Regions from separate parts of the Enterobacter sp. UPMP2060 genome, predicted to be linked through region 2. Evidence: predicted binding sites of a transcription regulator. Region 2 holds the regulator's gene; the other holds the start of a gene.
What was found. Region 2 encodes Fur, which represses iron uptake genes when iron is present. Its sites were predicted from a motif close to ATAATAATGAGAACNACTATCAA; they were not measured.
Positions count from the first base shown of each region.

Region 1: sodA (superoxide dismutase [Mn]) is a predicted target of Fur. The motif match lies at 3,003-3,025, and genes of this name have one in related genera.

Region 1 is NZ_JBSKJQ010000016.1:9,884-15,847, forward strand. Features, by position in the region: gene rhaS (HTH-type transcriptional activator RhaS) at 17-853, shown strand; gene rhaR (HTH-type transcriptional activator RhaR) at 927-1,775, shown strand; gene rhaT (L-rhamnose/proton symporter RhaT) at 1,776-2,810, opposite strand; gene sodA (superoxide dismutase [Mn]) at 3,099-3,719, shown strand; gene yiiM (6-hydroxyaminopurine reductase) at 3,791-4,465, shown strand; gene cpxA (envelope stress sensor histidine kinase CpxA) at 4,519-5,892, opposite strand; gene cpxR (envelope stress response regulator transcription factor CpxR) at 5,889-5,964, opposite strand, start outside.
Region 2 is NZ_JBSKJQ010000001.1:127,542-133,505, reverse strand. Features, by position in the region: gene ybfF (esterase) at 1-198, shown strand, start outside; gene ybfE (LexA regulated protein) at 327-614, shown strand; gene fldA (flavodoxin FldA) at 770-1,300, shown strand; gene fur (ferric iron uptake transcriptional regulator) at 1,591-2,037, shown strand; gene chiQ (ChiQ/YbfN family lipoprotein) at 2,131-2,460, opposite strand; gene chiP (chitoporin ChiP) at 2,508-3,905, opposite strand; gene glnS (glutamine--tRNA ligase) at 4,353-5,964, opposite strand, start outside.

The DNA.
Region 1 (5,964 bases), on a different contig from region 2:
ATTGGTGGGGGCCGTTATGACCGTACTGCACTGCGTGGATTTTTTTCCTTCAGGAGGTTCGCCTGTCGCGATTGAGCCACGGCTTCCTCAGGCTGCGTTCCCGGAGCATCATCATGATTTTCACGAAATTGTGATTGTTGAGCGCGGGACGGGTATTCATGTTTTCAATGGCCAGCCTTATACCATCAGCGGCGGTACGGTGTGCTTCGTGCGCGACCACGACCGGCACCTGTATGAACATACCGACAACCTGTATCTGACGAATGTGCTTTACCGTTCCCCGGACGCGTTCCAGTTTCTTTCGGGGCTGAGCCAGCTGTTGCCCCAGGAGCAAGACGGACACTATCCGTCGCACTGGCGGGTGAATCAGTCCATCCTGCAGCAGGTGCGTCAGCTGGTGAGCCAGATGGAGAAGAGCGAGGACGGGCAGGAGACGCACGCCATTGCCACGCGCGAACTGCTGTTTATGCAGCTTCTGGTGCTGCTGCGCCGCAGCAGCCTGGTGGAAGGGCTGGAAGATAACAACGCGCGCCTGAACCATCTGCTGGCCTGGCTGGAAGATCATTTTGCCGAGGATGTCTGCTGGGAAACCCTTGCGGATGATTTTTCTCTGTCGTTGCGTACCCTGCATCGCCAGCTTAAACAGCACACCGGACTGACGCCGCAACGCTACCTTAACCGTCTGCGCCTGATCAAAGCGCGTCATCTTTTACGTCATACCGACGATAGCGTCACGGATATTGCCTATTGCTGCGGTTTTGGCGACAGCAATCACTTTTCAACGCGGTTTCGCCGGGAATTTAACTGGTCTCCGCGCGATATTCGCCAGGGAAAAGACGCGATGCTTCAGTAACGCGAGGGCAGTCACCGTTTTATTTCCGCAAAAAAGCTAATAGTGTCAGGTTATTCGGCGTAGAGGTCGTGGTGTGGCTGCTCAGTTAATTCTTCGCAAAGATGATTTTTTTGCCTCCGCGAGTCAGGCCGTCACGGTGGCCGATCGCTACCCGCAGGACGTCTTTGCCGAACATACCCACGAGTTTTGCGAGCTGGTGCTGGTTTGGCGCGGTAACGGCCTGCACATCCTCAACGACCGTCCCTACCGCATCACGCGCGGAGACCTGTTCTACATTCGCGCGGATGATAAACACTCCTACGCCTCGGTTAACGACCTGGTGCTGCAAAACGTTATTTACTGTCCGGACAGGCTCAAGCTTAACGTGGACTGGGCCGCGAGCATTCCGGGCTTTCTTGATGCTAAGTGTTCTCCGCACTGGCGCTTAAGCAGTAGCGGTATGGCTCAGGTACGGCAGGTTATTTCTCAACTGGAGCAGGAGAGCCAGAAGAACGACCCCGTTGCTAACCAGCTGGCGGAGTTGCTTTTCGCCCAGCTGGTGATGACGTTGAAGCGCCATCGTTACGCCACTGATAACCCCTCCGCCACAACGCAGGAAGCGCTGCTGGATAAGCTCATCACCCGGCTTGCGGGCAGCCTGAATAAAAACTTTGTACTGGAGAAATTCTGCGAGCAGGAACAGTGCAGCGAGCGCGCGTTGCGCCAGCATTTCCGCACCCTGACCGGGATGACGGTGAACCACTATCTGCGCCAGCTGCGCATCTGCCATGCACAATATCTCCTCCAGCATACGGAGTGGATGGTCAGTGATGTGGCGATGCGCTGCGGCTTTGAGGACAGTAACTACTTTTCAGTGGTGTTTAACCGCGAGGTGGGGATGACGCCGGTACAGTGGCGTCATCGCAGTCGAAAGGGGGCGTAATCAGTTTGCCATGCCGAGGCCGACGATATTGGCAGCGATAATAATCACCACGCAGCCGAGGCTCAGTACGCCAACCGGACGGCGTCCGGCGTTCGTCCACTCTTTCAGCACCAGCCCAACCAGCCCGCCGCAAAGTACGTAGAAACTCATGTGCAGCATCCAGCTTATATAGTCGTATTGCGCCGGAATGCTGGCGTGGCCCCAGGCGTAGAAGAAGAACTGCAAATACCACATCAGGCCGCCCAGAGCGGAGAGCAACACGTTGGTGATGATGAGCGATGTTGCCAGCGAGAAATCGGTTTTTACCGACAGGTTTTTTACTTTTGCCAGACGAATGAAGCAGAAGCCCAGGTTAACCATCGCGCCGCCACCCATAATCACGACATAGCTTGGCAGCGCAACGTACAGCGGGTCGACGCCCAGCGCGGCCGCCGCTTCGTGCATCGGTTTGGCGGCGTTCATCGCGAACGACATGCCGGCCGAGAAAATGCCGCACATCACCGCCAGCAGCAGACCTTTCTTCAGGTTAAAATCTTCAGCTTTAATGCCCATCTTGCGCTCTTTCAACTGCCCCGCACGCGTCACAATTCCTACGCCAATGACCGCCACCAGCACGCCCAGGAGCGTCATCCGCCCACCCTGAGTATTAATAAGCACGTCGAAATTGCCGTTGAGAATTGGCGTCATCAGGGTACCGACGATCAGCGTGATGCCAATCGCGATACCAATCCCCATCGACATGCCGAGATAACGCATGGTGAGGCCATAGTTGATGTTGCCGACGCCCCACATCGCACCGAACAGGAACACTGGCAGCAGGGTGGCGGCGCTGAAGGAGGAGAAGTAGCCCCAGAAATCGGGCAGCAGCATGGCGCTAATGGTCCAGGGCAAAATCAGCCAGGACACGATACCGCCAACGGACCACATGGTTTCCCATGACCAGCCTCTCACTTTTTTAAACGGAGCATAGAAACAGGCTGCACTGGCAGCGCCTATCAAATGCCAGAAGATACCCATCGTAATCGCATGATTCATTTTTACACCCTCATCGTTTTTATCGTCAGTGGCTTCCCACCGACTTGAGGAGTGTAAAAATTAGGCGGTTTGGGGACCTTCAGAAGGTTGCCGCAGATGTGTTCTGGATGGCAATCAGCACGTTAACCGCGTGAGCAGACTCACAATTTCGCGATTAATCGAAAAACGAATAACCTTATAAAAACTACGGCATTGATAATCATTTTCAATATCATTTAATTAACTATAATGAACCAACTGCTTACGCGGCATTAACAGCTGTGCCGCCCGACAATAATGGAGAGGATTATGAGTTATACACTGCCATCCCTGCCGTATGCCTACGACGCACTGGAACCGCATTTCGACAAGCAGACGATGGAAATCCATCACACTAAACACCACCAGACCTATGTGAACAACGCGAACGCCGCGCTGGAAAGCCTACCAGAGTTCGCTAACCTGTCTGCTGAAGAGCTGATCACCAAGCTGGACCAGCTGCCAGCGGACAAGAAAACCGTTCTGCGTAACAACGCTGGCGGCCACGCTAACCACAGCCTGTTCTGGAAAGGCCTGAAAACCGGTACCACCCTGCAGGGCGACCTGAAAGCGGCTATCGAGCGCGACTTCGGTTCCGTTGACAACTTCAAAGCGGAATTCGAAAAAGCCGCTGCAACCCGTTTCGGCTCTGGCTGGGCGTGGCTGGTTCTGAAAGGCGACAAGCTGGCGGTGGTTTCTACTGCTAACCAGGACTCCCCGCTGATGGGTGAAGCGATTTCTGGCGCATCCGGCTTCCCAATCCTGGGTCTGGACGTGTGGGAACACGCTTACTACCTGAAATTCCAGAACCGTCGCCCGGACTACATCAAAGCCTTCTGGGACGTGGTGAACTGGGACGAAGCAGCAGCGCGTTTCGCCGCTAAAAAATAAGGTTGCATTGACGCCTGTGAGAAGCGAGTCTTATGACTCGCTTTTTTTGTATCTGCGTAATGGAGGCAGCAATGCATTACCCGGTGAACGTGTTTACAGGCAAGGTAAGGGAGTACGACGGCAGCCGCCCAAGTGCCATCGCCAAAATTCAGGTCGACGGTGAGTTGACGTTAACCGACCTCGGGCTTGCGGGTGACGAGCAGGCCGAAAAGAAAATCCACGGCGGGCCCGATCGCGCGCTGTGCCACTACCCGCGCGAACACTATCAGCACTGGAAAAGCGAGTTTCCCGAGCAGGCGGACCTCTTCGTCGCCCCCGCGTTTGGGGAGAATCTCTCCACCGAAGGGCTCACCGAAAAGAACGTGTTTATCGGTGATATCTACCGCTGGGGCGATGCCCTGATTCAGGTGACGCAGCCACGCTCGCCGTGCTTCAAGCTCAACTACCACTTCGGTATTCAGGATATGTCGGCCCAGCTGCAAAAAGCGGGTAAAACCGGCTGGCTGTATCGCGTGGTGCTGGCTGGGCAGGTTTCAGCGGACGCGCCGCTTGAGCTGGCGTCGCGCCTGAGCGATGTGTCTGTTTATGACGCCTGCGCCATTGCCTGGCATATGCCGTTTGACGACGAACAGTATCACCGCCTGCTGTCGGCGGCGGGATTATCCATCAGCTGGACAAGAACGATGCAGAAGCGGCGTTTAAGCAGCAAGATCGAGGATAATTCGCGGAGATTGTGGGGGAAATAGTCCTCCGCAGAAAGTAGGCCGGGTAAGGCGAAGCCGCCACCCGGCACTAACAGCTACGAACGCTTATACAACGGTAGCCACAGCGTTAACCGTAGCCCACCCAGCGGGCTGTCGTCGGCTTTCACCCAGCCGCGGTGCTGCTGCATGGCGGTTTCAACAATCGCCAGACCCAGTCCCGTGCCGCCCGATTCCCGGTCACGCGCCTCATCGGTACGATAGAACGGACGGAAAATCTGCTCGCGGTCTTCCGGGCTCACGCCTGGGCCGTCATCATCGACAATGACGGTGATCCCGTCTTTATCCACCGAGAACGCCACCTCAATCTTCGTATGCGAGTAGCGAAGAGCGTTACGCACGATGTTCTCCAGCGCGCTTTCCAGCGTGTTGGGGTTTCCGTACAGCGGCCACGGGCCCGGCGGGAAGTTGACGGTGAAAGATTTACCCATCTGTTCCGCTTCGAACGCCGCGTTGTCCAGCACCTCGTGCCAGAGGTGATTCGCTTTCACCGTTTCGCTGACCAGCGCGTTTTTCTGCTGATTGCGCGACATGACCAGCAGGTCGTTGATCATGCTGTCCAGGCGGTGCGCTTCCGTTTCAATACGCTCCAGCTCTTTGCTCTCACCGCTGCGGCGGCGCAGCAGCGCGGTGCCAAGCTGCAAGCGCGTAAGCGGGGTACGCAGCTCGTGCGAGATATCCGACAGCAGACGTTGCTGTGCGGTCATCATACGATCGAGGGCGCTCACCATCTGGTTAAAACTGGTTCCGGCGGCAAGGAACTCCTGCGGACCTGCTTCCAGTTCAGGGTGTTGTCGCAGGTTACCCTGCGCCACCTCATCGGCGGCATTCTTCAGTTTACGCGCCGGTTTTGCCAGGCTCCACGCCAGCCATAACAGCAGCGGTGAGCTGACCAGCATGGTGACAATCAGCAGCAGGAGAGGGCGGTCAAACAGCAGGTTGATAAAATCAGACTGGGAGTTGCTCGCCGGACGGATCAGATAGAGCTGATAATTATCCTCTCCGTCCCTGACGGAGAAAGGCCCTACCATCTCTACGCGGCCATATTTCTTCTTCTGGGGATGATCGGCATTATCCGCCTGGCCAATGAAGTTGCGGATAATCTGCATTTCATTGCGATCGGCCCCAATCACGCGGCCTTCGCTGGTCACCAGCAGCAGGCGTTGTCCGGGCGGCGCCCACTTGTCGATAGCGCGAAACAGCCTGCGCCACCACATTAAATCGTTTGGCGGATCGTTTGCCAGCTCGGCTTCCACGTGCTGCTCGATCATCACGCCCTGACGTTGCTCGCTGTCGAGAAGCTCCGTCATCTGGCGTGAGTCGAGTTTTGGCAACATCAAAACGAGCATTAAAACCAGTGCCAGCGTCAGCCAGAAGATGGCGAAGATGCGGGCGGTTAAGCTTCCTATCATGAAGCGGAAACCATCAGATAACCGCGACCACGCAGGGTTTTAAACCATGGGTGACCGTCTTTACGCTCCGGC
Region 2 (5,964 bases):
GCCTGGCCACACCCTACTCTCTTTATTCGCGGCGGAAACTCACCTTACGTTACCGACGCGTACCGCGACACGCTGCTGGCCCAATTCCCGCAGGCTCGCGCCCACGTGATTGCCGGTGCCGGGCACTGGGTGCATGCGGAAAAACCGGATGCTGTGCTGCGCGCCATTCGCCGCTATCTTGCTGATACTGCAAATTGATTAAAAAGAAAGCGACTGGAAGGCTGCGGGCTTCCAGTCGTTGGCGTGCCGTTTTTGGTGATGTATGATGGCGCGCTTATCGCCCGGGCATTAGCAGGGCGGCGTGTTTCCCCCGAAGTCTCAGAATCATGGCCAAAGAACAAACGGACCGTACGACACTAGATCTGTTCGCGAATGAGCGTCGCCCGGGACGACCCAAGACGAATCCGCTTTCGCGCGATGAACAGCTGCGTATCAATAAACGCAACCAGCTTAAACGCGATAAAAATCGTGGGCTTAAGCGTGTCGAACTGAAGCTTAACGCCGACGCCGTCGATGCGCTGAACGAGCTGGCTGACGCGCGAAATATCAGCCGCAGCGAGCTCATTGAAGAGATGTTGCTCGTCCAGCTTGAGACGTTACGCAGCCAGGCATAAGTCTGAAAATCCCCTTTATCGCCCTTTTCATGTAGCACAGAGTGCAGTCCTGCGCGATAGCTGTTTCCGCAGGGTTGCCAGTTCTGCTATTATTGCCCTTATCCGTGGCCAAATTGCGCCACCATACTATTAAGTTTCAAGAGGTTATTTTACTCATGGCAATCATCGGCATTTTCTTTGGCAGTGATACCGGCAATACCGAAAATATCGCAAAAAACATTCAAAAACAGCTCGGTAAAGACGTTGCTGATGTGCATGACATCGCCAAGAGCAGCAAAGAAGATCTGGAAGGCTATGACATTCTGCTGCTGGGTATCCCAACCTGGTACTACGGTGAAGCCCAGTGCGACTGGGATGATTTCTTCCCGACGCTGGAAGAAGTGGACTTCAACGGTAAGCTGGTCGCCCTGTTTGGCTGTGGCGATCAGGAAGACTACGCCGAATACTTCTGTGACGCGCTGGGCACCATCCGCGATATCATTGAGCCGAACGGCGCGGTTATCGTAGGCCACTGGCCGACCGCCGGTTACCACTTCGAAGCGTCTAAAGGCCTGGCCGATGACGATCATTTCGTAGGCCTGGCCATCGACGAAGACCGTCAGCCAGAACTGACCGCAGAGCGCGTTGAGAAGTGGGTGAAGCAGATCCGTGAAGAACTGCACCTGGATGATATTCTGAACGCCTGATTTTATCGCGGCGCAACTGCGGTTGCGCCCATGCTCCAGGTCAAACCGATTAAATTAATCGCTACAATCTTTTAACTTTTTCGCCCAGACCTGTACAATGTCTCCCTGATAAAACGTGGTTTTCCATTGAGCAAGTTTGTTGGTGATACCACGTTTTTATAAGCATATTTTGCCTGAGACTTGCAGTTTTCATTTAGCCATGGCAGTTCTATAATGAGACGCATTATCCCGGGTGCATTTTCTGTCACTTCCTACAGAAGTGAATCGTTTAGCAACAGGACAGATTCCGCATGACTGACAACAATACCGCATTAAAGAAGGCTGGCCTGAAAGTTACGCTTCCTCGGTTAAAAATCCTTGAAGTGCTTCAGGGTCCAGACAATCACCATGTCAGTGCGGAAGACCTTTATAAACGTCTTATCGACATGGGTGAAGAGATTGGGCTGGCTACCGTCTATCGCGTGCTGAACCAGTTTGATGACGCGGGCATTGTTACCCGTCATAATTTCGAAGGCGGTAAATCTGTTTTCGAACTGACCCAGCAGCAGCACCACGATCACCTGATCTGCCTCGATTGCGGCAAGGTCATTGAATTCAGCGATGATTCCATCGAAGCGCGCCAGCGTGAAATCGCGGCGCGTCATGGCATCCGCCTGACGAACCACAGCCTGTACCTTTACGGTCACTGCGCTGAAGGCGATTGCCGCGAAGACGATCACGCGCACGACGCGAAATAATAAGACTCATACTCTGAGCCAGCCGCAAGGTTGGCTTTTTTTTGCCAAAAAAAAGCCCGGTGGCGCAGAGCCACCGGGCATGATAACAGCGAATTAGTTACTGTTATTGCTACGTATTTCTTTCCAAATCTGGTCGCAACGCTTCGCCACTTCCTGATCGTTACCGGTTTTACGCGCCTGGATACAGGCCTGATAATCCATCACGCGGACGTTTTCCTGCGTCGCGAACTGCTCATGCGCTTTCTCTTTCTTCAGCACGTTCAGCACGCTCTGACAGGCTTGAATTTTCTCCGGCGATCCTTCCGCAGTATTTATGCAGGCGCTATACGCCTCCTTCAGACGGGAGTCCTCTTTCGGCGCCTGATTCTGAGCACACGCCACCAGCCCTGATGCCAGCAACGCGACGATTACGATTTTTTTCATCATGTGCAGTCTCCATACCGGCGGGACTCAGCCCGCCGGTGCGTTCATCAGAAGATGGTGAATGGGGCAATAACCATGAATTTCACATCACGCTCATCCTGGAAGATGTTGCCGTAACCGCCCGCATAGCTCGGGATATCGGAGTGGTTGTCATACTGGGTGAAGTGCAGTTTGAACATCGTGCCTTTCGCACGGCCATCCTGCAGGGTATAGATAGCATCGAGGCTGTAGGAAGACTCTTTCAGGCGATAGTTGGGATCGTAATATGCGTCCGGCGTGGCCATATCGGCAGGTTTTGCGTCCCAGGCGTAAGCGTAAGAAGCGCCCACCGCCCAGCCAGGCAGGTTCCAGTTTTTCAGGTCATACATTGCGCCGAAGAAGACCGCTTTCTCGCCGTCGGCGTTGAAGTCTGAGCGGTTATCCCACCAGATATCAAGACGACCGTTGGAGGAGGCGTAGGTCGGGGTCATACGCTGCAGGAAGTAGCCCTGCTGCCCTTCCGCCTTCACCCATGTGCCTTCCAGACGCAAATCAACCTGACCGACCTTGTAGCCGAAGGTTAACGCCTGCAGCCACGCGGTGCCGTCATAAATGTCGTTGACGCCACCGTTGCTGACTTTGTCGCGCGTACCGTAGAACTGGTAGCTGGTGCTCAGCGGGCTACCCGCGACATCGAATTTATAGCTGGCCTTAGCAAAGTACTGATCGACATAGCCCTGTGCCTGACCAAATGCCGCTTCTAGCACCAGATCGTTTTTGAAGTCGTACTTCGCGCCCAGCGAGTGCAGGTAATCGACTTTGGTTTTTTTATCGTTCTGGTAGAACTTGTCCATTTCGATGTGCCACGGTGCTTTGTACTCGTTGGTCCACATATAGGAGAAGCTCAACGCACCCGCATCACCGTAGTCAAAGTTCGCCCCGGCTTCGGCACCCTGATAGGTACCCGGCATAAAGCTCCAGTGCGGTGCTAACAGAGTCTGGCCAGTTGGCTGAATATAACCACCGCGCGCCCAAACCGGACCGTATTTAAATTTTGCAGCGGCTTTGTAAAGGCTGATACCGCTCTTATCCCCGGACCAGTCTTCTTTATAGGCTTTGTTGCTGGAGGAGAAGGCAATTTCGTTCGGGTGGGCGCTGTCGCCGTTTTCCGCCATTTCAATCGCGGTAAACGCAGCAATATCCAGACCGAACATGTCCGCGGCATAGCCTGACTGGAAGTCCAGGTTGGCGTTCCAGGTGGAGTGAGAAAGGTTGGTTTTGTATTTGTCTTCGGTGACGTCTTTACGGTCACGTTCACGCTGCCAGTAATAAATACCGCCCGTGAGGGTAGAATCATCGATGAAGCCCGCCGCTTTCGCCTCTGGTGTCACCACCAGACCCGACATTGCTGTCACACCGGCAATAGCCAGCGCCAGCGCACCACGTTTGCCACTGAACGTACGCATAGATTATTCCTCTTTGACGAATTAAAACGCCTGAAGCGGCGTAAATAAAAAAGACCAAATGGTCAGGGGTAGCTTTAAATACCCTCGAATTAACTACCGTCTTTAGGTTATTTTTCGCGACGCGAATTATCAATGCTTTTTAGCGGACAAAAGTCAGGACTATGACGAAGTGCACATAATTGGTAGCGCTTTGTAACATTTGTGAGGAGGCGAGGAATGGCGGGGAATTATCAGGTATTTCAGTGGCTAGACGTGAGAATCCTTTCCTTTTTTATAACCTTTTTAATTTCCGCAATGATACAAACTTTTTTTTTGAAAAATAAGTAGCACCTCATTGACCTGATATTTTTGTGACGCCTTTTTAGGCCCTGTCTTAATACCCTGATCGTTAAATAAAAAAACGCCGCATAGTGCGGCGTTTGTCTCTCATTGACCAGACCAGCAATATTATTCGCCGATCTTCGTCCAGGTATCACGCAGGCCTACGGTACGGTTGAATACCGGTTTTTCCGCCGTGCTGTAACGGCTGTCCAGGCAGAAGTAACCTTCACGTTCGAACTGGAACGCTTTGCCCGCTTCAGCGGCTTTCAGAGAAGGCTCCGCATAACCCTGCTTGATCACCAGAGATTCCGGGTTGATGGTCGCCAGGAAGTCTTCCGCTGCACCTGGGTTAGGCACGCTGAACAGACGATCGTACAGACGAATTTCTACCGGCAGCGCGTGGGAAGCGCTCACCCAGTGAATCACGCCTTTCACCTTGCGGCCATCCGCCGGATCTTTGCTCAGCGTTTCAGCGTCATATGAACAGAAGATGGTGGTGATATTCCCTTCCGCATCTTTCTCTACGCGTTCGGCTTTGATGACGTAGGCATTACGCAGACGCACTTCTTTACCCAGCACCAGACGCTTGTACTGCTTGTTGGCTTCTTCGCGGAAGTCAGCGCGGTCAATCCAGATGTCACCGCTGAACGGCACGTCACGGCTACCCATTTCCGGTTTGTTCGGATGGTTAGGCATGGAGACCAGCTCGCTTTCACCCTGCGGATAGTTTTCGATAACCAGTTTCACCGGGTCGATAACGGCCATCGCGCGCGGGGCGTTTTCGTTGAGATCTTCGCGAATGCAGGATTCAAGGGAGGCCATCTCGATGGTGTTGTCCTGCTTGGTCACGCCGATGCGTTTGCAGAACTCACGAATAGAGGCAGCTGTGTAACCACGACGACGCAGACCAGAGATGGTTGGCATACGTGGGTCATCCCAGCCTTCAACGTGCTTGTCGGTCACCAGCAGGTTCAGCTTACGCTTGGACATCACGGTGTATTCCAGATTCAGACGAGAGAACTCGTACTGGCGCGGATGTACAGGAATGGTGATGTTGTCCAGCACCCAGTCGTACAGACGACGGTTGTCCTGGAACTCCAGCGTACACAGGGAGTGCGTAATGCCTTCCAGCGCATCGCTGATGCAGTGGGTAAAGTCGTACATCGGGTAGATGCACCACTTGTTGCCGGTCTGATGGTGTTCCGCAAACTTAATGCGGTACAGCACCGGATCGCGCATCACGATGAACGGAGACGCCATGTCGATTTTGGCACGCAGGCACGCTTTGCCTTCTTCGAAGCCGCCGGCACGCATTTTTTCAAACAGCGCCAGGTTCTCTTCCACGCTGCGATCGCGGAACGGGCTGTTTTTGCCCGGGGCGGTCAGCGTACCGCGATATTCACGGATTTCATCAGCAGACAGTTCGTCAACATACGCCAGACCCTTGTTGATCAGTTCAACCGCGTAGGCGTACAGCTGATCAAAATAGTCAGAGGAGTAGCAGATATCGCCAGACCAGTTGAAGCCCAGCCATTGCACGTCATTCTTGATGGACTCAACGTATTCGATGTCTTCTTTTACTGGGTTGGTGTCATCGAAACGCAGGTTGCACTGTCCCTGGTAGTCTTGCGCAATGCCAAAGTTCAGGCAGATGGACTTCGCATGCCCGATATGCAGGTAGCCGTTCGGCTCCGGCGGGAAACGGGTATGAACTGTGGTGTGCTTACCACTGGCCAGA